DNA from 2 places in the Clostridium sp. DFI.1.208 genome. Region 1 is predicted to be linked to the other one. Evidence: riboswitches for the same ligand, from Rfam matches in the RefSeq annotation. Region 1 holds a riboswitch; the other holds the start of a gene.
The links. Region 1 has a riboswitch for lysine ahead of lysA (diaminopimelate decarboxylase). Riboswitches for the same ligand answer to the same signal wherever they lie in the genome.

Region 1 (15,344 bases):
GTGGAATCAGCAGAAGAAAAAAAGAATATTCCTATGATTACCGAAGAACATCTTCTGAATTGGAGGCTTCTGAGAAAAACGGGTAATCAGCTACAGGCCGCCAATGCCTTTGTATTGCTTACGAGCGATTATTTTAGATTTGCAAAAATACAATGTGCACTATTCAAGGGGTGTGACCGTGATGAATTTCTGGATAAAAAGGAATATTCCGGCCCTCTATATGAACAGATTGAAGAGGCTTATCGCTTTGTTCTCCGACATATCAATCGAAGTGCAGAAATAAACGGGCTTGTCCGTAAAGAAAAATATGAGCTCCCTGTCGGTGCAGTACGCGAAATGATTATCAATGCCCAATGCCATAGAAACTTTATGGACACCTCCTGTGTACAAGTGGCTCTGTTTGATGATCGTTTAGAGATTACTTCGCCCGGCATGCTGTATGGGGGGCTTACGCTTCAGGAAGCCTTACATGGACGATCAAAAATAAGAAATAAAGCAATCGCGGAGGTTTTCAACCGCATGGAATTGATTGAAGGATGGGGAACAGGAATTCGCCGTATTATGAAAAGAGCGAAGGAATATGAACTTCCGATACCGGATTTTTTGGAAATAGGGGATACCTTTCGTGTCAATCTATACCGAAAAGATAGCAAAAAGCCGTTAAAAGCCGATAAAAAGCCGTTAAAAGCCGATAAAAAACCGTTATATGAAAATCGGCGGCAATTGATTACAAAGTATGTCAGTGAAAACGGCCGTATTTCCAACAGGGAAGCCAGACAGCTGCTGAATCTTGCGGAATCTACAACAAAGAGAATCCTGAAACAAATGGTCCTTGACGGATATCTGATCGAACAGGGAGAAAAGAAAAGCCGTATCTATTTACCTCATAGATAAACGGCTGTATAACACATAAATTCACCAGTCCAGACATGTATTTCATATATGCAGGACTGGTTTTTATCAATCAAAATTTTTCCTTTTCCGTATTCTCTTCCAGCTTTTTCAGACAGCTTTCCAAATCATAGGACAACAGCTCACCAAAGTCCAGCGCAAGCTTCGTGCGTTGCTGCTCATAGATACCAAGACGAAGAGCGTCCTCCTTTCTTTTTTTTAATGCAAGGTAAGCCTGCAAGGTTGCAGCTTCTCTGAAAAACAGAATATTGTAGTGACCCTTGTTTAAACGAAATGGAAAAAGATCTGTAATCAACAGCTCCCTTTCTTCATAATACTGAATACCATACTGCCTGCATAGCTGTTTGGCATAGGGCAAAAGGCTGCACAGTTCTTCCTCGCTGTTGATAGGATGCGACAGTGCAAGCTTTTTCACGCCTGCTGCCACGATTTCACAAAAAGCATCCATAACACCGCAGTGATACCAATAATCTTTATCGTTCATGACATTCTCCAATCCTTCCATACCTGCAGCATAGTTTTAAAAAGCACAATCATGCAGTATTTGTAAATCCACAGGCCTTATTCCATCCTGCTCAGCTTGCAGTATTCTTTAACCCCTGCTTCCAGTACCTCTTCATCGAAGTCGAAATTGTGGGCATGCAGAGCGATTCCGGTGCCTGTCCCAAGAAAAAAGAACACGCCCGGCACCTTACGCTGATAATGAGCAAAATCCTCGGCTATCATTTCCGGCTTCTCCAACAGCACGATATTCGGATCCAGCTTCCGCACCTGATCCACAAGTGCAGCATCATTCAGGACAGCAGGATACCCGGTATTGATATCAAACGAGAATTCCGCTCCCTGTTCTTCATACGGCTTAGCCAGCTCGATGAGCCGCTGTTTCATAAACTGGTAGGTTTCATCCTGAAAAGCACGAAGGGTCCCTTCCATACGGGCAGCATTCGCCACCACATTGCGAACCGTACCACTCTTCAGCAAGCCGAAACGCAGCAGACGATAGGTTTCAGGCTGCAGCTCCTCCTGTTCCATCTTATATACATCGAGCAGATAGCGCGCCGCAATCTCCATCGCATCAATGCCTTCCTTATATTTTGCCGCATGTGCGCTTTTTCCGGTGATATCGATATTCACCTCACTGGAGCGCGCCATAAATTCATTTTTACGTGTGGCAATTACCCCCTTGTCCAGCATCGGCCATACATGGAAACCGAAAATACGTTTGATCTGATACTGTTCAAAGATACCGCTTTTGCACATCGGCTCCGCTCCACCCGGTGTCTCCTCTCCCGGCTGAAAAATCAATACCACATTGTGCGGCAGCTCTTTATAATAGTCGGACAGCTGGCAGGCAAATTCCAGCAGCATTGCCATGTGACCGTCATGCCCGCAGGCATGCATGCACCCTGTGTGTCTGGAAGTAAATGCTCTGCCGGTTGCTTCCGTAACCGGTAATGCATCCATGTCGCTGCGAAAGGCAATGCTTTCCTTTTTTCCTGCATCAAAAAAAGCCACAACACTGCTTGGAATCGGTGAGCTTAGCGTACAGGGAAGATCCCTGAGAGCCTCTTGTATATACCGCTGTGTTTTCGGCAGATGCAGCTCCAGCTCCGGAATCTGGTGCAAATCCCTGCGAAATGTTTGTATTCTCTCTAACATGTGCTTCATCCTCCCTGCTCTATGTTATGTTTATTATATAGGAAACCATCCCTCATGTAAATATTTTCATTTTATGAAATTTATACATTTAATTTTCATAAAACGGTTGTAATTTACCTTAAATAGTGATATGATACAGAAAAATAGATAGAGGCGCGGGAGCGACTACATCAGCTGGAGTCGGCAGACACCTGACAGCTGGTTTCAGCAATTCCGCCGAACTGCAGTCTTAGGCATAAGGCTGTGGTGGGTTTATGGAGAAGATCCATAAAACTGTCTACCATCAGTAGATGTGCTATCATTATTGTCATAGGATTAACTACAATGTCAGTAAGGGTACACGTCCCCTGCTGGCATTTTTTAATGAGGTGATGGAAATGAGTAAAAAAGTGTTGGAAATATCCGGAGTATCCGTTGAACAGCTGGCCAATGCCTGCGGTACCCCGTTATATGTGTATGATGAGAACAAAATCACGCAGAAAATGAGTCAGTTTCATGAGCTGTTTCAGAGTGAGGATTTTGAAACCGAGGTTCTGTATGCGTCCAAGGCATTCTCCTGCAAGGCTATCGTTCAGATGGCGGCAGTCCACGGTCTGTGTCTGGATGTCGTCAGCGGCGGCGAGCTGTTTACAGCCATGCAGGCAGGCTTCCCAATGGAAAAGGTTTATTTTCACGGCAACAATAAAACATGGGATGAGCTGATTATGGCACTGGAAGCAGGCGTCGGCTGCATCGTTGTCGATAACGCCATGGAATGCGAGCTGCTGGTAAAAGCGGCACAGCGGGTCGGGACCGCCGTGCGTACATTGATTCGTGTAAATCCGGGTGTGGAGGCGCATACCCATAAATATATCGTAACGGCCCATCTGGACAGCAAATTCGGTATCTCCATCAGCCATATGGAGGATATCCGGGATATGATTCAGACGCTGACAAGTATTCCGAATATCACCTTTGAAGGATTCCACGCACATATCGGATCCCAGATTTTTGATAAGGATGCCTATGTTGCGGAAATTCAGACGCTGATGAAATTTGTGGACGATTTGCGCAAGGCCTACGGAATTACCACCACAGCATTAAATCTGGGTGGCGGCTTTGCGGCTTACTATACGAGTGAGGATCACCCGATTCCGCTGCAGGAGGTGTGCCAGACAATTCTGGATACCTGCAAATGGGAGCGGGACCGTTATCATCTGCCGTTGGAAAAGCTGATGATTGAACCGGGACGAAGCATTGTCGCGGAAGCAGGCTCCACCCTGTATCGCGTCGGCTATCAGAAGCAGACGGAAAACAAAAAGTATATCTTTGTGGATGGCGGTATGTCGGACAACATTCGTCCGGCGCTTTATCAGGCAGCCTATGCCTGTGATATTGCGAACCGTATGGATGAGGAAAAAAGCGAAACGGTCACTGTTGCCGGAAAATGCTGTGAATCCGGAGATATTCTGGTGGAGAACGTACAGCTGCCGCACGCACAGACAAATGATCTGTTAATCTTGTATACGACAGGTGCCTACGGCTACAGTATGGCGAGCAATTACAATCGTCTGGGAAGACCGGCTGTCGTCTTCGTAAAGGATGGTAAGGTACGCTTTGTTGTAAAACGCGAAACATATGAGGATATGTGTAAGCTGGAATGTGATGAGGAAATCAAAGTATGAATGTTGTAGAGAAGTATGGAGGAACAAGCGTTGGCACGATTGCGCAGATCAAGGCGATCGCAGCACATGCGGCAAAGCTGAAGGCACAGGGTGATCAGGTGGTCATTGTGGCAAGCGCCATGGGAAAGACAACCAACAAGCTGATTGCCATGGCAAAGGAAATCGGAGAGCATGTCAATGAGCGCGAGCTGGATTCCCTGCTTTCCACTGGGGAACAGAGAACCATCACCCTGCTTGCGATGGCCATTGATGCGCTGGGTGTACCGGCAGTCTCTTTGACCGGCTACCAGTGTGGGTTCATAACCAGTGATCACCATTCTCATGCACGCATTATGGATATTGACATCACGCGGCTAAAGCAGCATCTGGAGGATGATAAGGTTGTCGTTGTTGCGGGCTTTCAGGGAGCGAACGAGGTCGGGGATATCACGACACTGGGACGAGGAGGTAGCGATACCACCGCCGTTGCACTTGCGGCAAAGCTGGGCTGGGAGTGTCATATCTTTACCGATGTCAACGGCGTGTATACCATTGACCCCAGAATGTATCCGCATGCGAAACGTTTGCACGAAATCACATATAATGAAATGATGCAGATGGCGTGTCTCGGTGCCGGGGTGCTGGAAACAAGAAGTGTCGAGCTTGCCAGCAAATACGGCGTGCGTCTGTATCTGGGAAGAGCACTGGAAGAGAATTTAGACAAAGGAACGTATATTATGGAAAAAACGAAGCATCTGGAAGACATGCCGATCACAGGTATCAGCATCAAAGAAGATTATGCAATTATGAGGGTAAACGATCTGCCCAATGACGGAAAGTTTCTGAACTCGCTGTTTGCGATGATATCACAGCTGGATATCAACCTGGATACCATATCCCAGCAGCTGACTCATGACGGCAAGGTCAATTTCGCTTTTTACTGCAACAAACAGCAATCCGATGTGATTTTGAAAAATATTGATAAGCTGCATTCCCGCTATCCGATCTCCCGTCTACTTGGCTTTGTAAAGCTGTCAATCGTCGGCGTGGGGATTTCCACACACAGCGGTATTGCCGCAAAGGTTCTGACTACACTCAGCGATCACAATATCCGCTATTACCAGATTACCTCCAGTGAGATTTCCATCTCTTTGACCATTGAGGAAAAGGATAAGCTGAAGGCGGTTGAGGTGCTGGGAAAGGCCTTTGACCTATGATTCCGGTAACCAAATATCATGGCTGCGGAAATGATTTCATCATTACCGATTGGGAGCTGTTAAAACATCAGAGCATTGAGAGCTTCGTCATACGTGTTTGTGACCGGCATACGGGAATCGGTGCAGACGGCTGTATTCTGGTGAAGCAGAAGCCGCTGGAGATGGTATTCTACAATGCGGATGGCTCTCGCGCACCGATGTGCGGTAACGGGATTCGCTGCTTTGCGAAATACTGTTATGATGAGGGTATTGAAACCGCTGAGGAATATGATGTGGAAACGCTGGCAGGAGTCAAGCATGTGACACGGGTATCTCTAGAACCGTTTCAGGTACGTATTGATATGGGAACCTGGGATGATGATCCCAAAAGCATTCAGGTGGATGCGCTGAAGGAGCCTGTTATGGGATATGAGCTGCCTGTGGGGGATAAAAGCGTAACGGTGTACAGCTTCTTTATGTCAACGGTACATACCGTTGTGTTTGTATCCGATGCCTTTGCCTATGATTATAACGACATCGGGCATGCGATCTGTCACCATCCCCTGTACAGAGAACAGACAAATGTCAACTTTGTGCAAATCGTGGATGCAAATACTTTGCAGATGGTGACATATGAGCGGGGTGTCGGTATGACACTGGCCTGTGGAACCGGCGCCTGTGCCGCAGCACGCATCGCCCATGAGAAGAAGGGCTGCGCAGCAAATCTGAAAATTATATTAAAGCGTGGAGAGCTGCATATTGATATCGATGATCAGCAGCACGTCCACATGTTTGGTCCTGCCGAAAGGATCCTGAAAGGAGAAGTTGCATATGTTTAATGTTAAAGGAAGTATTGTCGCTCTGGTAACTCCGTTTCATGAGGATGGAAGTGTGAATTTTAATAAGCTGAAGGAAATTCTGGAATGGCATGTGGAAAACGGAACCGATGGCATTCTGGTTCTGGGTACAACCGGGGAATCCAGCACCATGACGCATGAAGAGGATGATGCAGTTGTGGAATGCACCCTGCAGATAATCAAAGGAAGAATACCTGTTATTGTCGGCAGCGGCTCCAACTGTACGGAGACTGCGGTTGAAAAGAGTAAGAAATATGCCGATATGGGAGCTGATGCACTGCTTGTGATTTCTCCCTATTACAATAAGGCCAATGCGCAGGGCATGATTGCTCATTTCACTGCGGTAGCGGATGCTGTGGACAAACCGATCATTCTTTATAATGTGCCGGGCAGAACCGGATGCAGTATCAGTGAGGAAGCCGTCAAGGTGTTAAGCAAGCATGCGAATATCTGCGGAATCAAGGAAGCAAGCGGAAACATCGCATATGCCGCAGGCATTGCACGGTATCTGAACGATGACTTCGTTATGTTCAGCGGAAACGACGATATGGTCATTCCCCTGTTATCGCTTGGCGGCAGCGGTGTCATTTCCGTATGGGCAAATATCATGCCAAAGGAAGTGCACGAAATGGTGCACAATTACCTGAACGGGAACACAGACGCAGCGCTTGCGACACAGTTAACTTATCTTGATCTGATTCACGCCCTGTTTATCGAGGTTAATCCGATTCCTGTCAAGGAAGCCCTGAACATGATGGGCAAGGAGGTCGGCGGATACCGTCTTCCGCTATGCGAAATGGAGGAAGCTCACCGCAAGGCACTGTTCAGTGAAATGAAAGAGGCCGGTCTATGTTAAATGTACTCGTTGCAGGCTATGGAAAAATGGGAAAAATGATTGTGGAAACCATTGAGCAAAGTGACGATATGAAGGTCGTTATGATTGCCGACGGTACCAATCATCCCGATATATCCACCTTGCAGGAGCATGTGGATATCGTCATCGACTTTTCCCATCCGGACAATCTGGTATGGATCAAGCCGTTTGTGCTGAAGCATGCATGTGCTTATATCTGCGGCACCACCGGGCATAATGATATTCAGAAGCGACAGGTGGAGGAGCTAAGCAGTGTTGCACCGGTTGTATTTCAGGCGAATTTCTCCCTTGGAATCGCTGTCTTCCAGGAGGTTCTGCAAATGATTACACCGATGCTGGAGGAAAGCTTTGATATGGAGGTTGTGGAAAAGCACCATAACCAGAAGCAGGACGCGCCAAGCGGTACCGCCAAAATGCTGGTAGCTGCCATGAACAGGGAGCATACATACCGGGAGGTACACGGAAGGAACGGCTTTGTAGGAAAACGGCAGAAGGAAATCGGTATACACGCCGTGCGCGGTGGAACAGTTGCGGGAGAGCATGATGTTTACTTTTTTGGAGATGATGAAATCTTTGAAATTAAGCACACTGCCAACAGCCGTAAAATCTTTGTGAATGGCGCATTGCGCGCTGCACGCTTTGCAGTCACACAGAAGCCGGGCATGTATACCATGAAGGATATTCTGTTCGCATAAGGAGGAAGCTATGAACGCTAAGGAAATCATCGCATTTATACAAAACGCAGAAAAAAAGACACCGGTAAAGGTGTATCTGAAGGAAAAAAAGCCGATTGCTTTCCCGGACTGTAAGGTATTCGGGACAGACAGCAAGGTCATATTCGGTGATTGGAAAATCATTGAGCCAATCCTGAAAGAGAATGCGGAAAGTATTGAGGACATGGTTGTGGAAAATGACTGCCGCAATTCCGCAGTACCGCTGCTGGATAAAAAATATATCAATGCACGAATTGAACCGGGCGCATGCATACGCGATCAGGTGGAAATCGGAGATAATGCGGTTATCATGATGGGGGCTATCATCAATATCGGTGCCATCATCGGGGAAGGTACCATGATTGATATGGGTGCTGTTCTGGGCGGCAGAGCGACGGTTGGAAAGCACTGTCACATCGGTGCCGGTGCGGTTCTTGCGGGTGTTATCGAACCGGCAAGCGCGACCCCTGTCATTGTGGAGGATGATGTATTGATCGGTGCGAATGCCGTAGTGATCGAGGGTGTACACATCGGAAGGAATGCCGTGGTCGCAGCAGGTGCCGTAGTGATCGAGGATGTCCCTGCCAACAGTGTGGTCGCAGGATGTCCGGCACGCGTCATCAAGGAAAAGGACGCAAAAGCCACAGAGAAAACCGAGCTGGTTGACGCATTGCGCAGCTTGTAAATTCTATACGAAAGAAGCGGGTCAGGGATGATCCGTTTTTTCGCTGTTTTCAATAGGATGCTTTCTTGTTCACATCACATCTTTGCCCCCCGTCTTTGACAGTTTAAGAAAGAAATAACGCAAGAAAACCCTTTAATTAAGGGGTTTTCTTGCGTTTTTTGTTTTGCAGGTGAATATCGTAATTTATTTGCAGCCTTAGACTGATGAATGATACTTCTCATCTTAGCTTTCTTGATAATCTGAGTATCTGTATGGAAACCAAATAGTACATGAAAATCATCCGTTTATAAACTGGAATGTAGCCATATGCGTCAAATGCACATACATCCATTCTTATCAGCGAATCTATGATGTTCTTTATTGTATATTTCTTGTCCAGTTTCATTTCCAGAATCCTAAGCAATGCCAGAAAGCAGATTAGGAAATGGGTCTTAATCCTGTGTTCTCTCCGCAGGTATACAGGTCGTGCTCCAAAGTTCGTTTTCATTGTTCTGAAGCATTCTTCGATCTGCCATCTTCCCTCATTGATAGCGATGATTTCAGATACATCCCCTCTATATCTGACGTAACTGCATCGAACCCGTCATCGAAATAATCCACTAGCTAATCGCAATTCCTGCATAGCTGTACAGCCATAACTGTGCTATAATAACCGGGTACTATGGAGGTAAGCTATGAAACGATCATTATCCTGGCTGGAGCTGTTATGGTATCTGCCGCTTTATATCATCAGTGTATATTTCCACTTAAACTCGGTCATGGTCTTAGTCCTTGTGGCTGTGGGATATACCGTATCGCATTATCATAAATATGCGAGCAGTGAGGAATATCGAGAGAATTATAAAAAGTCCTTTCTCTTTGTTCATACAAAGGACACTCCTGCCACATTACAGATTAGCTGTATATGGGGGTTCCTATTCTCCCTTATATGCTGTGTCTATTTCTTCGTAAACAATACTGCAGCCGGCTATTACAGCCTTCTTCCAGCAGCTCTTCCACTACTTCTTTTCCTATACATCCGCAGTAAACTAAAAACACACTGATTACTGCGTCAGTATCCAGTGTGTAATATCCTGATGAATGACTTTCTGTACATGAGAGTCATTTTCTTTTGTATACAGGCTGTTTTGCAGCAAAGACAGCAAATTGCTTTTTTCATACAGCTCCAGTATTGAAATCGAAGATTTTTCCTTGATGTAGGAGGTGTTCCTCAGCTGTGATTCACTCATCGCACACAGAATCTGCTTAACATACGTATCATAGATTCCAAGCTTCTCCACATCCTCACGCTGTACCAGCGGACGCAGATTGTTCTCCAGCAATACGTCCATACCGGCCTGCGAGCGTACCAGCTGCAGAAAGGCAAAGACAGCATTGGGATAGCGGGTGCTTTGATTGGCCATGAAGCCGTATACATCCAGAACAGGCCGCAGCTGCTCATCTTCAAGGGATGGCATAGGTGCAAACTGCAGATGCATATCGGCATAGGCCTTGGAGCTGTCAAAGCTTGTATCGTTCATGACAAGCCCGCTCACATAGCGATCATCCTCATAAAACGCTTCATCATCCAGTGTATCGTCATGTAAATCCAGTCTTGCATGAAAGCTGCGATAGCGGTGCAGCCGCTTTTTGAACTCCGGATTCTGTACAACGGTTTTCATCGATACCGCCGTATTTTCTGCGTCCCCTCGATCAAAGAAAAAGGGAATGGTATACGGAAGAGTGCGATTCTGATAATATACATCCTTCTTTCCTGCAAGGTTTTTGAAATCATCAAAATCACGCTCTGACAGTCCCCGCTGCCTCGCGGTATATGTATTGTAAACAAAGATCAGTCCCTTCCCGCTCACGGGAAAAAAGCTGTCCCTTCGTGCTGTTCGCGCAAGCTTAAAAGGCCATGGATATTCCAGATGCTGCACAATGCCGGTTAGCGGATAGGCAGATGTAGCCTCATCCAATGCATCCGTATCCTTTATCCACACCAGATCGTGAGCCTGCAAAGAGTTGTCCTTTTGTGAAAAATGCAATGCATTGCGATATGCGGGATAGGTCCTATTCCACAGTGCTTCCAAAGCATTGGATAAACCTTCATCCGGCAGATAGATATCCAGGCGTGCCCCCTGTTCGATTTCATATTGCTCTTCCTTCATATGGATATCCGCAGGCTGTGAAGCAGCACCGCTGCAGCCCTGCATCAGCAGTACCAGTAAGCACAACAGAAGCTTCTTCATATGCATCCTCCTCGTGATGCAAGTATAAAAATAACACGCTGAAAAAAGTGTCGAAATCGCTTTCTTTTCTCAATTAACGATTGACATTTTTCGCCACGTATAGAATACTATACGTATAAGGGGGTTTTCACATGAACTATTTAAAACGCTTATATGAGGAGCTGGAAAAGCAGTGCCAAAGCCATGCGAAGGAAATCTACAATTATGCAATTCCGCAGTCCTGGAATCTGTATGGCTATCGTCCGGCGAAAAGCATACGCAGCAAGGAGCTGCTTGTACATCCGTATGAATTTTATCTTTTCACCCTGCGCAACATTCTGAAGGATACGGATGGAAACTGGAAACAGCCACAGTCTGCGACAGAGAAACCCTCTGATAAAAGAGCCTGGCTAAAGCAAGCCAGTGTGTATTCTCTCATGGTCCGCACAGCAACTGCCTGGGATCATGACCGCGACGACCGTCTGGTGAGTGATAATCTCTACCATCTCAACGATAACGGCACCTTCCTGAAAAGTATCCTGCTGCTGCCGCTGTTAAAGCGCATGGGTATCAATACCATACTGCTGCATCAGATTTTCCCGCTCTGCAAAACACAGAATGCTCAGGATTATCCGGTCAAGGAGGCTGTTACGGACTTTCGCAGCATTGACCCGCTGCTGCAGGATAAGCTAGTCAACAAGCTGGATGCCAAGGAACAATGTGCCGCCTTTTTCGAGGCATGCCATCTGCTGGGATTCCGTGTGATTCTGGAATACTGTCCCGGTAAGCTGGCAAGAGAAAACAGCTATTATAAGGAACATCCGGAATGGTTTTTCTGGTATGACAGCGATCAGCAAACCGCATATCACCCACCACGCTGCAATGCACTCCCCCAGAATACCCTTCCCTTTACCTATGCCTTGAAGGATTTTTACCGGAGTGAGGAAGTACAGCAGCATATCGCTTTGTTTCAGGAGGCTCCTGCCGCTTTACAAACGTTTGAAAATTTAAGAGAAATCGAAAGAGCTCTGCATACAACGATTGCCCCATCCATGGTGGATCAGATCAATGCCGGTATCCCTGCCGAGCAGGACACAACCATATGGCGCATGTATGAGGATATTCACGCTCAGGTACCTAAGGATATAAGAGCAAAGGCCAAGCCATACCTGACGCAGGATATTATCCGCTATGACCTCCATCCGGCAAGAAAGCCGATGACAGTGCTGTGGGATTACCTGTGTGAAACCATTCTCTGGTATCAGCAGGAGCTTGGTATAGACGGCATTTATCTGGAAAAGCCGTATCTGCTTCCGGAAAAGCTGCAAAGAGCCATGGCAAAAGCAGCAAGAAAGCACGATAAAGCCTTTGTCATGATTGCCGAGGATACTGTGAGCGACAACAGTCCGCTATGGCTGAACAAGGGCTATGATGCCATATCCGGCAGCGGAGCCTATGAGGAAAGCGATTTATGGAATTTTAAATTCCACAGCTTCAGCTATCGTCTGAAGGGAAACGCATGCCCGATGCTTGCGGCCTGTGAGTCCTATGATTCCCGTCGCATCGCCAGTGTGGAGGGAAATACCGCTGCGATTATGCTGACGGTGATGAATCAGTTTCTGCCCAATGGTATTCCGTTTATGATGAACGGAGTGGAAGCCTTTGAGGTTCAGCCAATGCAGCTGAGTGAATACGGAGATCCCAGCTATCTGAATATGCTGCCAAAAGAGGATCCCCGGCATCGCAGACAGGCATATCTGGATGAATACTGGTTTGATTACCGCAATCCGAATCTTCCAATCTTTCCCACGCTCCTCGAGAAGACAAGTGCCATACGAAAAGCCTATCAAACAGCTGTTACAGATCCAAATGCCTGCATTCCCGTATGGTTTGATTCACCAAGGGATTATGGTATCGGCTTCACCTACATAAGCAGTGACAAAGCACTGCTGGTGGTATGCAATACCAATGTGCATGACAGTGTACAGCTGCATATACATACAGAGAACATGATATGCGAGCTGCCGTTCGCCCTGCGTTGCATCCAACAGATTTTTTCCACAAAAGACCCGTTTACCCATGATATCACGATGGACAGCTTCCAGAATATACCGCTGGAATTTGATCCGGGAGAGGTAAAGTTTATAGAATTGAAGCCGGAATGATTGAAAACGCTTGTTTCTCAAACCGGCTTTTCTTTCACTCCTTTATCCGCTATAATAAGCATAGGTGATAGTATGTACAGAATAAAAGATGATTCCATGGCAGAGCTGGAAATCAAGAAAAGCAGATTTCTCTGTTATCTGCATAAGAGCTTTTCCGAAGCGGATGCCAAGGATTTTATACAGCAGATCAAAAAGCTTCATCCGAATGCAAGGCATCACTGCTATGCCTTTATCATCGGCGAACAGAACGAGCTGCAGCGAAGCAATGATGACGGAGAACCGCAGGGGACAGCTGGTGTTCCCATGCTGGAGTGTCTGGCAAATCGTCAGATGCAGGATATCGTTGCGGTAACCGTCCGGTATTTTGGCGGTATCAAGCTGGGAGCCGGTGGGCTGATTCGTGCTTACTCCAAGAGTGTTTCCAATGCGCTGGAGCATGCTGTGATTACACAGAAGCAAAAACGTCTGGTGTATTCCATGACCTTCAGCTATGAGCTGATCGGCAAGCTGGATTATTTCTTCCGACAAAAGGAAGTCGAGCTATTGGACAAGGACTACAAAGAACTGGTTATCTACCGCTGGATGTGTGCAGAGCCTCTGGATGCCGCCATAGCCGAGCTTACAAACGGGCGCTTTCTGCCGGAATATGTGGAGGAGCGTATCGTTGATGTTGAAGTGTAAAGCCGCTGTGTGATATCTTGTGATTATCGTCAGAAGGATTGACGTTGTGTCGCAAAGGGTATACTGTTATTTTGAAAGAAGGAATGATTATGGACACATTACAGAGATTTCTATCCTGCATGAGCGGAGAATTTGATAACTCCCAACAAATCCGCGAACAGCATGATGCCGGGGAAATCACTCACCCTTACGCACATCATATCAATACCGTAGTGAATGCGCGTATTGCAAATCTGCCGAAGAATTTTAACGGCTATTTCCTCTTGGAAGAAAGCTATTACACGCAAAACGGAAGTACGAATGCACAGCCGCATCTGTTTCTCTTTACACTAAATGAGGAAGGACGTGTGGTTCTGACATCCTATGATATGCCGGAAGGCTATACAAAGGAAACCTTTACCGCTGCGAATCCGGATCTCACGCTGGATTACCTGCACCTGAAAAAGAGTGAAAAATTCACCCCGATGCTCTATGAAGAGCACGACGGTATTTTTACAGGGAGCAGTGAAAGCATGTTTTCGCCGGTACTGAAATTTATCCTTCGGGAAACCACAGGTCCCCAGCAGCTGGAGGTTGAGGAGCGCATGGAGATGAATGGTAAGAAGACCTTCGGCTTTGACGGTCCTATCCTATATAGGCGCATGCAGGATATTTTAAAGCAATAACAGTCAAGATAGCAGAAGTCATCATCGATTTCTGCTTTTTTTAACGCATTTTAGTTTCCTGAAATGCAATACAGGATAAAACAGTATACAAAAAAGAAGGAACGATCCTCCTCTTCCTATGCGATTCAATGATTGAAAAAGAAATGCTCCCCATCGCGTTCATAAACCGATAGAAAATTCAATAGGAAGCGCTGTGCCAGGGAAGCCGGCTTTACCGCAGCCCTTGCCTTATCAAAGGTAAACCAGGCAGCCTGATCCACCTCCCATGTGCTTACGGCATCCAGTCTTTCACTATCGATCACAACGGCAAAGTTAAAAATCAGTGTATTGGTCTTCGGAAAATATTCACTGCGCAGAAAGCGGTACTGCATGACTTTCCTGCCGATTTCCTCCTCCATTTCTCTCATCAGTGCGTCCTCTGCACATTCCTCCTTATTGACGTAGCCTGCGACCAGGATATTGTTGGGCTTACCATATTGCTGAATCATCAGAATTTTATCCTGCTGCGGATTCAGTGTGACCATGGAAATCGCTGTTGAGAAGATAGGAAAGCGAAATTTACGACAGGAGTCACAAAAGGGAATCATACCTTCATGCTCCAGCTCCTTCATACGCAGCTTCTGTCCGCATTCATAACAATATTTCATACTGTCACCTCACAATCATATCTATTATACGCCTGTTTGTGTATGACATGCAAAAGAAAGAAACCTCTCGGTTTCTTATCTCAATTCCTTAACCAGCTTCCACAGCTCGCTGTAGGAAACAAAGCCAATGGCATCGCATTTTTCCTTTGCCACCTGCCGCTGTTTTTTAACATTTCCTTCATGCACCCTGTTCAGATTGTTCTTATCCATCATGTACTGAACATAGGAGAATTTCTTCAGCAGGAACCAGTTTGCGATAATGTTGTTGATACATTCTTCCTTATCATCGCATTTCGCAAGAATGTCCCTCAGATTTACCAGCTGATAGCTCGCAATCTTCTGAGCCAGTTCATACATTTCATCATAGTTCAGGAACAGCTTTGCATCAAGCTCTCTTTGTACGATTCCGGCCTTGCGGTTTCTCTCGAAAAAGCTGT
Region 2 (15,344 bases), on a different contig from region 1:
ATGGCATAAACAGCACATCCGCCATATTGTAGATATCATTCATTTCACTTCTTGGGACGATTCCTGGAAACTGTACGTTTGCCGGCGGATTTTCCACAACCTTCTTTAGCTCCTCATAGCCGTCCGTAATTTTCCCAAATGAAAAGCCTCCGCACCAGACAAAGCGCACATCCGGCAGCTTTTTGGCAACATCGACAAAGTCCAGCACGCCCTTTCGTGTCTGTACCTGTCCGACGCCGATCACAACAAATTCATCCGCTTTGATCCCATACTGCTCACGGATGGCATTGCGCTGCTCCACCGGCTTCACATAAAACTGCTCCTTGGATACATAATTCGGAATATAGATCATCTTCTCCCGGGCAATTCCGTATTTCTCCAGCTCCTTCATAAAAATCGGATTTACAACAATCAGATAATCCGCTGTTTTATAGAAACTGATCACATATTTTTTAAACACCGAAAACAGTGCCTTCGGAAGCTGTATACTTCCATTCAGCGTATCCGGTAGAAAATGCACATAGCATACGTTGGCATTTTTATTATTCTTCATCTTCAGATAATTCTGCGGATCAATGGTGTGAGAGTGTATGATATCAGCCTTCTTCCCGCTGTTGATTTCAACGGTAAACAGATCACTCGCGCCTTCCTTTACCAGATTAACCTGTTCCAGATAGGCACTCCCCACACCCTGTCCTTCCACCTTGTCGGCACTGGACAGCATATTGATTACGATTTTCTTATCCAAATCCATTCCTCCGCTTCCTGTTCACATGGTTTTCATAACCACCTTAAAATATTATACCATAAACCGATAGACGTTGAAACTCATAATGCAAGTATTACAAGTTTGTAACTATGAGCGTTCCTTTAAAACCTGCAGATGCAGCAGGGCTGCAAGGTGCAGACAGGAACGGCGAAGCCTTCGATTCAGCGTGCTTTCCACAATGTCTCCCTGATGGCGCAATACCAGCTCCCGCTTCAAACCGCGCACATACACATCCAGTAAAAGCTCCTTCTCCTGCTCCTCCAGCTGCAGGATACCCTGCAAGAGAATATAGGCTCGCTGATCCTGTTCCATCACCCTTTCCTTGGCTCTGCGCTGTCGCTCCATCGCCTCCAGCACGGGATCTCTATGTACATAGCCGCCGTTTTTTGATGTCTGTACGATACTGCGGGTATAATTCAGATAATCACTGAGTTCATCCTCCACCTGCAGCTGAACGCATTCCTCGCCATACAGCACGCTGTGCAGACGCAGCGAGGCTGTGTACTGCTTTAAAAACAAAAGCTGTCGCTTCATCGTGCGGATAGTCTGTGCTTCATCGACACATTGCTCATAAAAAAATTCAGTCTCCTTCATCCATTTACCTCCTATATACTCTTATATACGAATGAAAGGTACCGAATTCCTAAATTTTATTGAAATATTTGATTTTTTTCAAATATACTGAAGACAATTTCCTTCTGACGGCCATGCGAATCCCAGCGCGCTGCATTGCCTGCATAGTCGTAGGCATGTCCGTTTTCCAGCTTGGATAGGATTGCCCCAAGCAGAATATCGCGAATATTGCGGGTATCGGAGAAATACGCAAGGGCTTCTCCCTTCATACAGGCCAAAATGGCATCGGGACATCCCAGCTCCTGTTCACTGTCATCTCTGACCTGAAATCCGCGTTCCCTCAGCTGCTGTACGATCTCCTCGGACAGACGGCTGTTTTTGTATATGACAGAGGGTATTTTCTCGCATTGTACAGACAGCACTTCGCCATCGGCTGCCGTACACTGCTTCAGCTGATGATATACCCTGCAGCCCTGACCATCCACATAGGTATACATGCTATCGCGTTTTGGAAAGTAGACAATCGCGAGATGTACCTCATGCTCATGCAAAACGGCACTGCAAATCGACCAGGTATCCTTCTGGTGCAAATAATCCAGGGTTCCATCGATCGGATCCAGTACAAGCGTATAATCATAGTCCTGTTTCAAAAAGCAGGTGCGACTTGCCGTATCCTCCTCCACATCCAGACTCAGTACAGCCTGATATTCCGGAAGTACAGCCTGCAACAGAATTTCCTGAACGATTTCATCGGCTCTGGTTTTGGCTTCCCGCATGCGCAGATGACGTTCATCCTCATCCTCCACCGCTTCCACCTGTTTGCCCTCATTGACGATGGTCGCCTGCATCATATCCGCAACAATACCGGCGATACGAGTTGCGGTAAACAGGCATTCATATAGCTTCTGATACTCCATGCGTTTTCTCCCTTCCTGATGACTGTGCATGTGCATTTGCAGTCATATCCTCATTGGTATGTATGAAGCTCAGTATACTATCGGCGATTGCAAAAAACAAGTCCTTCGCGAATGATTGCTTTACATTTCACGCTTCACATACCCCTATACGAGTTAATTCACGTATGAACTGTTACATATCCCGGTTGTTATAAACATACACAGTCACATTTCTATCGGACAGCTTTCTTTGCGAACACGCATAGCCTGTGCAAAAAAAGGAATTCAAAACAGATTGCTTATAACCTGTATGAATTCCTATCTGGACGTTAGGAAGCTTCCTTTAGCTTCCGCTTTCCATGAACAGCTTCCTGCTCTGTGTTTAGATGACGAAGGATATACATAGTGACAAGTATTACGAAAACAAAGGAAATACAATCAGCCAGCGGAGCAGAATACAAGGCTCCTTTCACACCGAATATGGTTGGAAGTAAAAGGATAAAGGGGACACTTAATACGAAATCCCTTAACAGCGACAGCCCGATTGAGAGCGTCGGTTTGCCTAGGGACTGCAAAAATATACTCATTGCTTTCTGCATACAGCATAATACAATCGTTCCTAAATACAAGCGGAAGGCCAGAACTGCGAATTCGTTATACAAGCTGTTTTCACTGCCAAAGATATGAATGATCTGAAGCGGGAAAAATTCAAAGCAGACCATCGCGATCAATCCCACGACAAGCTCTGCCAGCATCATGATTTTAAAGAGCTTCTTTACACGCTTCATTTCCCGTGCTCCATAATTATACCCGACGATCGGCTGTGCACCGGCTGCGATCCCCACAACAAAGGAAATCACAATCTGAAATACCTTCATGACGATACCGACAACAGTTAACGGGATATCAGCACCGTATTTGGACTGTGCACCGAAAATAACCAGGACATTGTTCATGACCCCCATGATGACAACAATGGAAATCTGTGTAAGAAAGCTGCTGATGCCCAAAGGCACAAGTTCCTTCAACAGGGAAAGCCGCAACTGAAAGCTGTCTTTTTTTAGCTTCACAGACTTGAAATGCTTTCCATAATACATTGCCAGTAATGCGGTGACAATCTGTCCGATGATCGTCGCCAGTGCAGCTCCCTTCATCCCCCATCCCATAATAAAGATGGCGATTGGATCCAGAATTATATTGATGATACATCCTGCCAGTGTTGACAGCATCGCGAATTGCGGACTCACATCTGCGCGAATGATGGAATTCATCATATTTGCGAACATAAAAAACGGTATTCCCAGAACAATATAAGTGAAGTATTCATCTGCGTATGCGTACGTGTTTTCTGTTGCGCCAAAGCCAAACAAAACCTGTTTTCTGGTCAGCATTAACATAATTGTTAAAAGAATTGCCACCAGTACGGTCAATACGATTGCATTGCCAACACTGCGATGTGCATTCTCTTCATCCTTTTTCCCCTGACAGATGCTTAAAAAAGCAGCGCAGCCATCTCCTACAAGCAACGCCAGGGATAGTGCAATAATCGTAATGGGAAATACCACATTGGTAGCCCCGTTTCCCAGATAACCGATTCCTCTTCCAATAAATATCTGATCAACGATATTGTACAAAGCAGATACCAGCAAAGACATGATGCATGGTATGGAAAACTTCAGCATGAGTTTTCCGATGGGTTCCTTAGCTAAATAACAATTTACATTTTGATTCATATAATCCTCCATTTCTGTTCAACATAACAAAAAGACCATAGCGGTAGCTTGCCACGCAAATGACCTTCACGTGTAAGCAACAGTTACAGTCTCTTTATGAATAAGTATAGCACACGAAAAATTTTCGTGTAAGCATTTTTTTATTTGCATAACCTGCTTTCTTATAGTATTCCAATGCTTATCAAAAATCAATGGCATGCCTAAGATAACTTCTATACGTTTGAGGAATTCATTACAAGGCAGTATGAGAATCTGCACGATTACTTCCTGCGGTTAAGCGTTCTACACCAAGCTTTTTCGTCTTTTCAGCTCATGCTATTACGACAGCGGTTCTCATCTCTATTTTTAAGGAATTTGCTGCAATATTAGCCACTGCGTGCATTATTTACCAGGATCGTTATTGATCCATGCATCGCTGTTTGACAGGCGAAGATTGTATACCACCCTTGGCATCCTCCATAGTAATTACAGCCCTTGCAAAGCATAACTACTTACAATACAGTTCTGTATGCATGCATTTATCTCAAAAAGCTTCCTCTGGCCCCATACATCCTGAACAGGTGTTAATTACAGAAAAGAGCTGTACTTGCACAGCTCTTTAGGTTATGGGTCATATTGCTATTCAGGAATGCTGCAGAGATTGTAAAATGGCAGGTCGGATATCATCTTCGACATCCAGCATATTCATCGCATCTACTGCACTGACATTGATTCTCTGCATCAGTTTTTTTACATGAAGAATAGTCGCTTCCACTTTTCCTTCTGCCTTCCCTTCTTTTTTACCTACAGCTATTCCCTGTAATAAGCCTTGTTCTATCCCTTGTTCCAGGCCCTTCTCAATTCCTCTCTGCTCGATAAAATCACTAAAGTTGCACATATCCATGACCTCCTCTTCTATCTCTCTCTCCATCAGTATACCATACCCCTTCTGCAATTGTTCCTTTTTATCCACTATTGCGAGATTTTTTATGAACAATATTTTTAACAGCTCCAGCAGTCTCTGCTTATTCTCATCCTTCTGCTTCACTGCATTCGCTATTTCCTTCTCTGTTTGTACGGCTTCCTTTTTCGGATATACCATGACTGCCGTTATCAGGTCGTAGTCCTCCTTCGCTGCATGCCATATGTTTGTTTCACATGTTTCCTGTATCCTATAGGTATTGATGACATCATCCTTTTGCAGGGCATGATTGATACAGATCCAGATGGAACAGACCTTTTTGATCCTTCCATAATCGGAATGCTGAAATCCTTCCTTTGGATGCTTCTGCTTTGCCATCAATCTGCCGCAGTAATACAAGGCACGCTTGATCAGAGGATACCCGGGATTATCCTTTGCCTGACTTTCCAGGTTGATGATCATGCGAAGTCGCTCTTTAGTGCATGATCTCTTTCCTGTATCTTCTTGCTTCGTGGGTAGCGCTGCTTCAAACTGGATATCGTATTTGATCTGTGATCCCGGTATGGATTCATCCGTTACCTCGATCTGCTTATCATCGATATACGTGCACGCAGCAGTATTATTTATGGAAGACATTTCGATATAGGACGGTATGTCCTTCAGTGGAATATCTGCAAATTCCGGAATGCAGCCCTTCATGACATAGGCGAGTATCTGTTTGTTTGACAACAGCTTTTTACAATACATATCATATGTTTTTTTATCATCGTAATGGGTAATCATAGACGCAGCTTCTGTGTGTTCCTTCACAATCATATCCCTTCTTTCTCTGCGATTCTCTTGTACTTCAGGAATATAATTCGGTGGAGCCCTTGTTCTGCTTTTGCTTTCATAAACAAAAAGAGCTGATGAAAGTCCGTATCTACAGACGGTAGGCGGTGCTGCATAGACAAGACAGACCTTACCGCCGACAGCCGATGCTCAGTGATGGTGTGCTGTATAAGCAGCGAAAAGAATCAGTCAATAGGTTAGAAGCATAACAAAAAAAGCTTCTAGCAGGCAGTTCTACAATAGCAAGGCCGGGGCTTTTGCGTATGGAATGCATGTGGCATGCTTGTATCTATTATATCGTTTCTCATGGGGCAGCCCCTCCTTTTTTCGTAACTACAGTCTAGCATATATCCTCATGAAAATACAGAGAAACAAAAATTTATGTGCTGTAAAGAGCAGCTCCTTCGTTTTACTTTTAGACAGGACCTTGACAAAACGCAGAAATAGAATAAGTATTTCTTATTATAAAATAAAAAGCCAGTCGCTAGGACTGACTGCTAATACGGTAACGCTTTAAAAATTCTTTGGTTCGCTCCTGCTTTGGATGCTCAAACAGCTGCTGCGGAGTCCCCTCCTCAGCGATAACCCCCTTGTCCATAAACACGACACGGGAGCTGATATCATGGGCAAACTGCATTTCATGAGTAACAACGATCATCGTCAGACCCTCACTGGCCAGATCCTTCATGACATCCAGAACATCGCCTACCATTTCCGGGTCAAGAGCACTCGTCGGCTCATCAAACAGCAGAACCTCCGGTTCCATGCACAGGGCACGGGCAATGGCAACACGCTGCTTCTGGCCACCGGAGAGCTGCATGGCACTCGCATTCGCAAAGGACTCCATACCGACCTTTTTCAGGTACAGCATTGCCTTCTCCTTCGCATCTGCCTTGCTTCGCTTCAATACCTTGATCTGTCCCAACATACAATTTTCAAGCACGCTTTTATTATTGAACAGATTGAAGGACTGAAACACCATACCGACATGCGTTCGATGCTCATTGATATTGATTTCCCCCTTCAGGATATCCTTATCGTGATACAAAATTTCTCCTGCATCCGGTGTTTCCAGCAGATTGATGCAGCGAAGCAGTGTGGACTTGCCACTCCCGCTGGATCCGATGATGGTGATTACCTCACCCTTGTCGCAATGAAAATCAATATCATTCAAAACCTCCAGAGAACCGAAATGCTTCTTCAGATGCTTGATTTCTATGATGGAATTCATATTACTCACTCACCCTTTCTACCGGTACGCTCTGGGAAGATGGACCGGATGATTTCGGCATATTCATGCGTCCCTCAACAAAGGAGAGAAGCTGGGTTGCCAGTGTCGTCAGCAGCAGATACAAAATGGCCGCTACGATAAAGGTCGGTACATACAGCATCAGACTTCCTGCAACGGAGCTGGACTGGAAATACAGTTCAATCACACCGATAACATTCAGCATGGAGCTGTCCTTGATATTGACGATAAATTCATTTCCGATGGAAGGGAAGGAATTGCGAATCGCCTGAGGTAATATTATGCTCATCATCGTCTGTGTAGAGGTCATTCCCAGACTGCGAGCCGCCTCATTCTGTCCCTTGTCAATCGACTGGATACCGGCACGGATAATTTCAGCCATATATGCTCCCGTATTGATGGAAATAATCGTAATACCGGCGGTTACCGGTGACCAGTTCAGCACCGGACGAAGACCGTGATATATGATCAGCGCCTGCACCATCATCGGTGTTCCACGGAAAATCCATACATACAGACCGACAAAGCCGTGCAGTATTTTCTTGCTTATGCGGGATAGCGGTGCATCGCGTTCTTCAATGCGCACAGCACGAATTCCTCCCAGCAGCAAACCGATCAGCAGACCGATCAGTGTACCGCACACCGCAAGAAGCAGTGTTATCTTAATCCCATACCAGAACAGCGGAATGTTGTCCTGAAAAATCCACCAGGCCTGGGCAAACATCCCATCCGGTTTTGCGGATGCTACTATCATCATGGTAATCTCCTATTCTTTTGTTATTCTGTTTTCGGCTGACTCTCTCTTGCTTCCTTCATCCACTGATCTCTTGTTTCCTTGGAAATTCCATCCAGTGATTTCTGTACGGCATTGAACAGCTCAGAATCACGGCTTCCCTCTTTCAAACCGACAGATACAGAGGTATCGATATCAAAGCCCTTGCCCTTCGCAAAATGTACGATCGTTAAATCCTTGTTTGCTTCCACAGCCCCCTCGGCAACCGGAAGCTCTGCTGTGATTCCATCCACTTCCTTATTTTGCAGAGACAGAATCATTTCCGGGTACGTCGCCTTTGGTGTCGCATGCTTTACACCCTTGATCTGATCGATGATCGTATCGTAGTTCGTGCTTTTCTGACCGATGATGGTCTTGCCCTTAAACTGCTGAATATCATTGAATTTCGCAGCCTTATCGCCCTTACGCACGATCATGACCATTTCCGATTCATAATATGGAGATGTGAAGTCAATTCCATTTTCACGTGTTTCATCCTTCGTCATACCGGCGATAATCGCATCAATTTCACCGGATTCCAAAGCCGGCTGCAGGCCGTCCCAGGATACCTTTTTGATGACGATTTCACGATCGAGATCCTTTGCAATCTGACGTGCAACACGTACATCATACCCGTCACAGAAGCCGGCCCCGCCAATAGAAACACTCGTTTTTGTCTGTTCCTTCGTCTGCCAGTTGAATGGCGCATAATTGCACTCCATGCCAACTGTAAAGGTTTCCTTTCCCGTATTTTTTGAAACATCCTTGTCGTCATCACTGCTGCCGCAGCCTGTCAGAAGCAATGTCATGGCAAAAGCTGCCGTTACTAATTTTTTCATAATGTAGTCCCTCTTTCTTTTCTTTCGCGTATGCCGCCTGTGGAATATCTACCGCTCATCCATGCAATTCCATAGATAACAAAAAAGCCGTGCTATTACACGACTCACTCACACAAAGCAGAGTTGTTAATAGCTCCTCTTCTTAACGAAGGAGTGCCATGAGTATTTCCCATGACCCCAGAAGTGCATCCGCCAATGCAGCCTCTTCGGCGATGATTACCTTTCAAAGCTATCCCAGTCTGCCGACTCCAGCCTTTACTCTGACGCATCGCTGCCTCTATACGATTTTTCTGTCTTATATACTTTAGCTTAAATCCCGACATTTGTCAATGGCCTGTGAATATTTCATGAAAGTTTTTCATACTCTTTCATTTTCCTTCTGCGTTGCAGATACAGGATAAGAGCAAGCAGACCCAGCCCGAGCGCACCACCTGCTGTATCAATCAAAACATCCTTGAGCTGCCCGCTTCTGCCCGGTACAAACAGCTGATGAAATTCATCCGTTGCCGCATAGGCGGCTGTAGCTGTCAATGCCAGAAGCAGCCACGGCTCCTTCTTATATTCCCGTATCGTAAGTCCCAATAAAATGGCCAGTATCGCATATTCACTCATATGTGCCGCCTTGCGTACCAGAAAACTGGTCATATCCTGAATGATTTCATTCTTCATGATATCCAGTGAGAACAACGCATCCAGAAGGCGTACAAAGAAATCGCTCATTTCCTGTGAATCATCCGCAACCTGTGCAGAGAACCAGAAAATTACAAGCATCCAGAAAATGCACAGGATCGCATAGCAGTGTTTCTTTTTCATGCATATCACCCTGTGCATCATTATAGAATAAGATCAATAAAAATACCAGTATATTTTACCTCAACCATCCCGTTTATGAATAGAGCTGTATTATTTCTCCTGAGAATTTGAAGGTATGGTATCTACGGTTTTAAAGCTATAGCCAAGGTCCTTCATATTTTTGATAAAGGTATCCATCGCTTCATAATTTCCTTTATTGCTTGGATGCAGCAGATAAATCGCCCCCTCGTGATAATGCTCCATCATCGTCTTCAATGCCTCACTGCCCGGCACGTCACTTGCATAATCGTAATAGGCATGACTCCAGAAGTAATTGCTATAGCCAAGATCCTTTACCAGCTTCATCGCACGTTCACTGCTGCCGCCCTTTGGAAAGCGGAAGACCTTTTTCATCGGCTGCCCGGTTACTTCCATATACGTTTTTTCCGTTTCCGTTATCTCTGCGACAAATTTATCTATGCTTGCGGCATTTGCAAGTGTTGTCATATCGTAATGATGCCAGCTGTGGTTCCCGATCACATTGCCGTCCTGAACAAGCTGCCGGATGAAGTCTGCTTCTGTTTTTATATAATTTCTCGTCAAAAAATAGGTTGCCTGCACATCATTCTTTTTCAGAACCTCCGCAATCTGCTTGATATAGGTGATATCATTACCACCCTCATCAAAGGTCAGATAGATCACCTTTTCTTCTGGTCCCTCATAATAGGAATCGTATTTCTTTAACAGCTTTTCATCCTTGGCACCCGTTGTCCGCTGATGATCCTTGCTTTTATTAAACCACCATTCCTCCATGGTATTGTCATAGCTGTCATGATCATAATACAGCTTGGTATTGGTCGGATCAGCACATACCTGAACTCTGCGCTTTACACGTGCACTATTGCCGCTGGCATCCTTTGCCGTATAGGTCAGTGTGTAGGTACCCTGTTTCTTCATATTTACACTGCCTTCGCTTTTTACGCTTTTGCTAACATCACCATCATAATTATCACTCGCCTGATAGCCCGGCTCCTGATAGCTGCCATTCTCAAATACCCGGATAGACGAGCCACCCTTTAAATTGATTTTCGGAGGCGTCGTATCAATGACATTGACCTTACGCTCCACTGTTTTCTGATACTTGTCAAAGGTATAGGTCAGCGTATAGGTCCCCAGCTTCTTCGTGTTCAGATTCCCCTCTACCTTCACCTCATCACTATAATCCGAAAAGCGAAACCTCGCCCGAGCTCCGGGATCCTGAAAGCTGGTATTCACTTCCACATCCATGGTCTTCGCGCCGTTCAGCGCCAGCAGCGGCGTAAACAGTCCGCTGAAAAACAGCAGTTTTATCAGCAGGGCAGCCACCATGACTCCAATCAATCCTATAATTCCATATATCATATTCTTGCAGCGTCTGCTCACATGCATCACCTCTACACTAACGATATGATAAGCAGCTGCGATTTATGCCGTATACAAGCATAGGATAATATACTTATCGTATCCGTACCTTTAGCAAATCCAGTTCCATACATTCGTAATGATTTAGCATATGCAGTATATGAAAGCATGAAAATTACAACAAGCCGCTGATGAAAAATATCGCTCCACATACTGTATTCCGTAAATAACCATAATATAATAAAGCATATGGCAGGTGATGTGCATGAAGAAAATCCCTATTGGGTTAAAGGATTATCGCAAACTGAAGGAAGAAAACTATTATGTTGTGGATAAGAGTCTGATGATTAAAGAATTTATGGACCGGGGCAGCGCGGTTACTTTAATCACACGGCCAAGGCGTTTTGGGAAGACCATCAATATGAGCAGGCGCTGCCCGCCCATGGCGTGCTGGCAGAATTCTTTGATGTCATAAAGGACTCCCGAGATATTTTCAAGAACACTGCCATTATGCAAACAGAATATGCAAAGGATATCAATTCATATCCGACTATTTTTCTATCCTTCGCAGATGCAAAGGGTGATAAGGATAATATTGTCATGCAGATGAAGCTCCAGCTATTAAAGGAATATAAAAAAAATGAGCAGGTGCTTGAACATATCGATCGATTTGAAAAGCCTGGATTTGATTTAGTTATGAATGGTATGTCCAATTTACAGGATGGCTCCTTACATGCAGTTGTAAATGCGATCAGCTTTCTGATGACATAATGCCATCAGTATTACGGAAAACGGGTAATGCTGCTCATAGACGAATAGGCGCTGCCCGCCCATGGCGTGATACACCGTTTATCGAAGCACATACACAGGGGTTCTATGACGAATTGCGCAACGCTCTGGCATCCATGCTTCATACGTCTTTAAAAACAAGCAATGATTTACAATATGCAATGCTAACGGGTATACAAAGAGTTGCGAAGGAGAACACGCCTAAGGCGGGCAGAAGCCTCTTTTCAGATTTGAATAATCTTTTACGTATGCACTGTGAATGACAGCCCCTATACGCAATATTTCGGATTTACTGAAGTAGAAGTCAAGACAGCCTTACAAACCTACGCTATACCATTTACACAGGAATTAAAGCAAATGTAGGCGCTGCCCGCCCATGGCGTGACGGGTACAATATGGGAGGCATCGACATCTACACTGCTAGTGGGCAGAGCCTAATCCATGGTCAGTTATAAATTACCTGGATAGAAAGCAGTTAATTCCTTACTGGGTTAATACCAGTTCAAATAAAATGATAAAAGCTGCTATGCGTGCGTGTGATAAAACCTTCAAAGAAGGATATGAAGAGCTGATCGAACGTGGTACCGTCACAGCTTTAGTTAATTATGAAGCATCATTTTACGAAATCAAAAATACCAGCAGCCTTTGGGGGTTGTTTGCGCCTCAGGCGGGCAGTGCCTGAACGCCGGTTACCTGACAACAAAAACTACGCTGGATGCGTTAGAAGGAAGATATGTGTTAAGAATACCAAACAAAGAAATAAAAAGAGAATTCCAATCACTGACAGCCTATTATTTTCATACAGACGAAAGCAGTGTAGCTATGCTGCTGGAGGATCTTTTACAAGGAAATCTTGAGAAGTTCGCCTTGCGCTATCAAACCATCTTGGAGGATACCGCCAGCTATTACGATCTTGTGAACGAAAACTCCTATCAGGCCCATTGGCCCGCAGTGCGTACATTACGTTTAGGTATGCTAATGCCTTTAGAAAACAGCTATAAGATCATCAGTAACCGTGAAAAGGGGCAAGGCAGATTTGATATCTGTTTAGAAAACAAGAAGCAGGACAAACCATCCTTTCTGTTTGAATTGAAATATACAAAGGATGATTCTGTTAATCTCAAGAAACTGGCCAAGCAGGGATATGAACAGATTCTGGCAAAGCAATATGATCAAGGCTTGCATCATGCGATGCGCATTGGTCTTGCCCATCGCGGCAAGCAGGTGGAATTATACACGGATCTGTAATAACACGTAAAAGCGCAGGCTGAGAGTAGGCTGCGTTTTTTTCTATATCATCCATTCATCTGCTTATAGGAATCTCTATCATGAGAATACTCTTTCATACGTATGCCTACAAATTTAATCACAAGCAGCTTCTTTTGTATAATGATACATTGCAATAAGCTGTTCCGCACATCGAATTCCATCAATCGCCGCGGATACAATTCCCCCGGCATATCCCGCTCCTTCTCCGCAGGGATACAGACCGGAGACGGATAGACTCTGCAAATCCTCTTTTCCTCGTTCCAGACGAACGGGGGAGCTGCTTCTTGTTTCCACTCCGGTTAAAACAGCATCCCCCATCGCAAAGCCCTTCAATCTGCGATCCATAGCGGTAATGGCCTCTTCCATGGCGCTTGTTACATATGCAGGAAGTATCTCATGCAGGTCACAGGGGGTTACACCAAGTGCATAGCTAGGCTGCACACTGCCCATTGCTGTACTTGCACGATGCTTCAGAAAATCTTCAACTCGCTGTGCAGGCGCACGATATGCTCCACCGCCAAGTACAAACGCTTTCTTTTCCAGCGCCTCCTGATAGGCGATTCCATCCAGTGCCTGCTCCCCATAATCCTCCGGGCGTATTTGCACAAGCAGTGCGCTGTTGGCATTTTCCTGATCACGGGCATGCTCGCTCATTCCGTTGACGACCACACCGCCTTCTATGGAAGTAGATGGAACGACGCTTCCTCCCGGACACATACAGAAGGTATATACACCGCGTCCATTGGATGCGGTATGCGTTAATCTGTATTCTGCCGCAGAAAGCCGCGGATGTCGGGCAAGCGCCTTATACTGCGCCTGATTGATCAGCGTCTGCGGATGCTCGATTCTGGCACCGATCGCAAATGCCTTGGGATGCATGGTCACACCACGCTCATGCAGCAGCCGGTATGTATCCCGGGCGCTGTGTCCGATTGACAGGATCAGCTGATCCACCGGTATTTCCTCATCGTTGACGATAATCCCGCGCAGCTCTCCCTGCTCAATTTTAAGATCCTGCAGGCAGCTGGAAAACCGCACCTCTCCCCCCAGCGCTATGATTTCCTCACGCAGGTGCTTTACAATATCACGCAGCAGATCTGTGCCGATATGCGGATGTGCCGTATACAGAATATCCTGTGGAGCACCGAAGCGGACAAGCTCCTCCAAAACCTTATGTACACGCAAATCCTTGGAACGGGTAGTCAGCTTACCATCAGAAAACGTACCGGCTCCCCCCTCCCCAAACTGCACATTGCTCTGCGGATTCAGCTTACCGTTCTGCCAGAATTCCTCCACGCTTTTCACACGCTCCTCCACACACTGTCCACGTTCAATAACAAGCGGGCAGTACCCCATCTGTGCCAGAAGCAGAGCCGCAAACATACCGGCCGGACCAAAGCCAACGACTACGGGACGATGCGGTAAGCCAACGACTCCTTTTTTCGGATATACATAACGATACTCCTGCACACGGCTGATATCCTTAGCGTGCTTTCTAAGCACCTGCTCCTCATGCTTCACCCTGCAATCAATGCAATAAGTAAAATGCACATCCTTCGCCTTGCGGGCATCGAGGCTTTCGCGATAGATTCGCCAAAAGAGCAGCTCCTCTTTCGGGATATGTAGTTTTTTAACAATTTTATCCGACAGCTGATCCAGTGATTCTTCAAGCGTCAGCTTGATTTGTTGTATACGCAGCATGACAATCCTCCTATTCAGGCATAAAGATGCTTTAAAAACTTAACTTTTTTGGAACAAATAATTATAAAGCAGGACATACTAAGCGTCAGCAGCATAACCAGACCATATACAGCCAGAGAGTTCATCAACGGCCATATACGAAGCAGCACATTTACAAACATGATATGCATGACATAAATCAACAGAGATAACACGCGCAGTGTCTTGTATACCTTGCTATGCGGCAGATGGATGCGCAGCAAACCCAGAAACAGAAAGAACATACAGGGCAGCAGCATAACATACATGCTTGTCAAATCGTGCATGAAGCCGTTATCCCTGAGTGTGAAGCATTCCGCAAACAGCAGCACCAGGCTGAGCAGAAGTCCCAGCAGCACCTGCCAGTTTTTCAGATATAACGTACGCTGTGCAAACAAGGCGCCCATGGCAACAAATATCACACCGAAGAACAGACCGTTGCGCGTGGTGGAAAATACCTGCAGATATACCTGATACACGGTTTGTATCCCCGGAATCTGCAGCAGATATCCGCCGTAAACATTCCCCGCCATACCGATCAGATACAGAAGGAAGCCAAGCAGGATCGTTTTCCCAAGCCCCAGCTTAAACAGACAGAAATAAACGATTGGAACTGCAACCAGCAGCGCAGGCAGAAACCAGAGATGATAAAAGCTTCCTGTAAAAAAGAAATCACGGACATACAGCAGCAGGCTGTTCACGGTGATACCATCCTGCCCCTTTAACAGCATATAGGTAAAGGGCAGATACAGAATCGTCCAGATGATATATATTTTACATAGCCTCCACAAATAGTGCTTCAGCTGCGCTT

Region 2: it holds a riboswitch for lysine, as region 1 does, so the genes downstream of both, NE665_RS06135 (transporter substrate-binding domain-containing protein) here and lysA (diaminopimelate decarboxylase) in region 1, are expected to answer to the same signal.

What each region holds. Positions count from the first base shown of each region.
Region 1 is NZ_JANGCA010000005.1:64,345-79,688, reverse strand. It holds gene NE665_RS04050 (ATP-binding protein) at 1-894, shown strand, start outside; gene NE665_RS04045 (hypothetical protein) at 965-1,396, opposite strand; gene NE665_RS04040 (amidohydrolase) at 1,474-2,571, opposite strand; lysine riboswitch at 2,712-2,877, shown strand; gene lysA (diaminopimelate decarboxylase) at 2,949-4,235, shown strand; gene NE665_RS04030 (aspartate kinase) at 4,232-5,431, shown strand; gene dapF (diaminopimelate epimerase) at 5,428-6,249, shown strand; gene dapA (4-hydroxy-tetrahydrodipicolinate synthase) at 6,242-7,123, shown strand; gene dapB (4-hydroxy-tetrahydrodipicolinate reductase) at 7,117-7,836, shown strand; gene dapD (2,3,4,5-tetrahydropyridine-2,6-dicarboxylate N-acetyltransferase) at 7,847-8,539, shown strand; gene NE665_RS04005 (hypothetical protein) at 8,757-9,047, opposite strand; gene NE665_RS04000 (hypothetical protein) at 9,214-9,582, shown strand; gene NE665_RS03995 (hypothetical protein) at 9,583-10,770, opposite strand; gene NE665_RS03990 (maltodextrin glycosyltransferase) at 10,902-12,914, shown strand; gene NE665_RS03985 (YigZ family protein) at 12,987-13,595, shown strand; gene NE665_RS03980 (hypothetical protein) at 13,685-14,260, shown strand; gene NE665_RS03975 (NUDIX domain-containing protein) at 14,386-14,907, opposite strand; gene NE665_RS03970 (hypothetical protein) at 14,983-15,344, opposite strand, start outside.
Region 2 is NZ_JANGCA010000008.1:78,460-93,803, forward strand. It holds gene NE665_RS06100 (glycosyltransferase family 4 protein) at 1-754, opposite strand, end outside; gene NE665_RS06105 (elastin) at 857-1,363, opposite strand; gene NE665_RS06110 (inositol monophosphatase family protein) at 1,420-2,259, opposite strand; gene NE665_RS06115 (MATE family efflux transporter) at 2,568-3,971, opposite strand; gene NE665_RS06120 (hypothetical protein) at 4,594-5,682, opposite strand; gene NE665_RS06125 (amino acid ABC transporter ATP-binding protein) at 6,188-6,934, opposite strand; gene NE665_RS06130 (amino acid ABC transporter permease) at 6,936-7,709, opposite strand; gene NE665_RS06135 (transporter substrate-binding domain-containing protein) at 7,730-8,563, opposite strand; lysine riboswitch at 8,686-8,851, opposite strand; gene NE665_RS06140 (VanZ family protein) at 8,909-9,376, opposite strand; gene NE665_RS06145 (immunoglobulin-like domain-containing protein) at 9,467-10,777, opposite strand; gene NE665_RS06150 (AAA family ATPase) at 11,022-11,231, shown strand; gene NE665_RS06155 (hypothetical protein) at 11,267-11,527, shown strand; gene NE665_RS06160 (hypothetical protein) at 12,057-12,227, shown strand; gene NE665_RS06165 (PD-(D/E)XK nuclease domain-containing protein) at 12,281-12,793, shown strand; gene NE665_RS06170 (NAD(P)/FAD-dependent oxidoreductase) at 12,908-14,515, opposite strand; gene NE665_RS06175 (acyltransferase) at 14,530-15,344, opposite strand, start outside.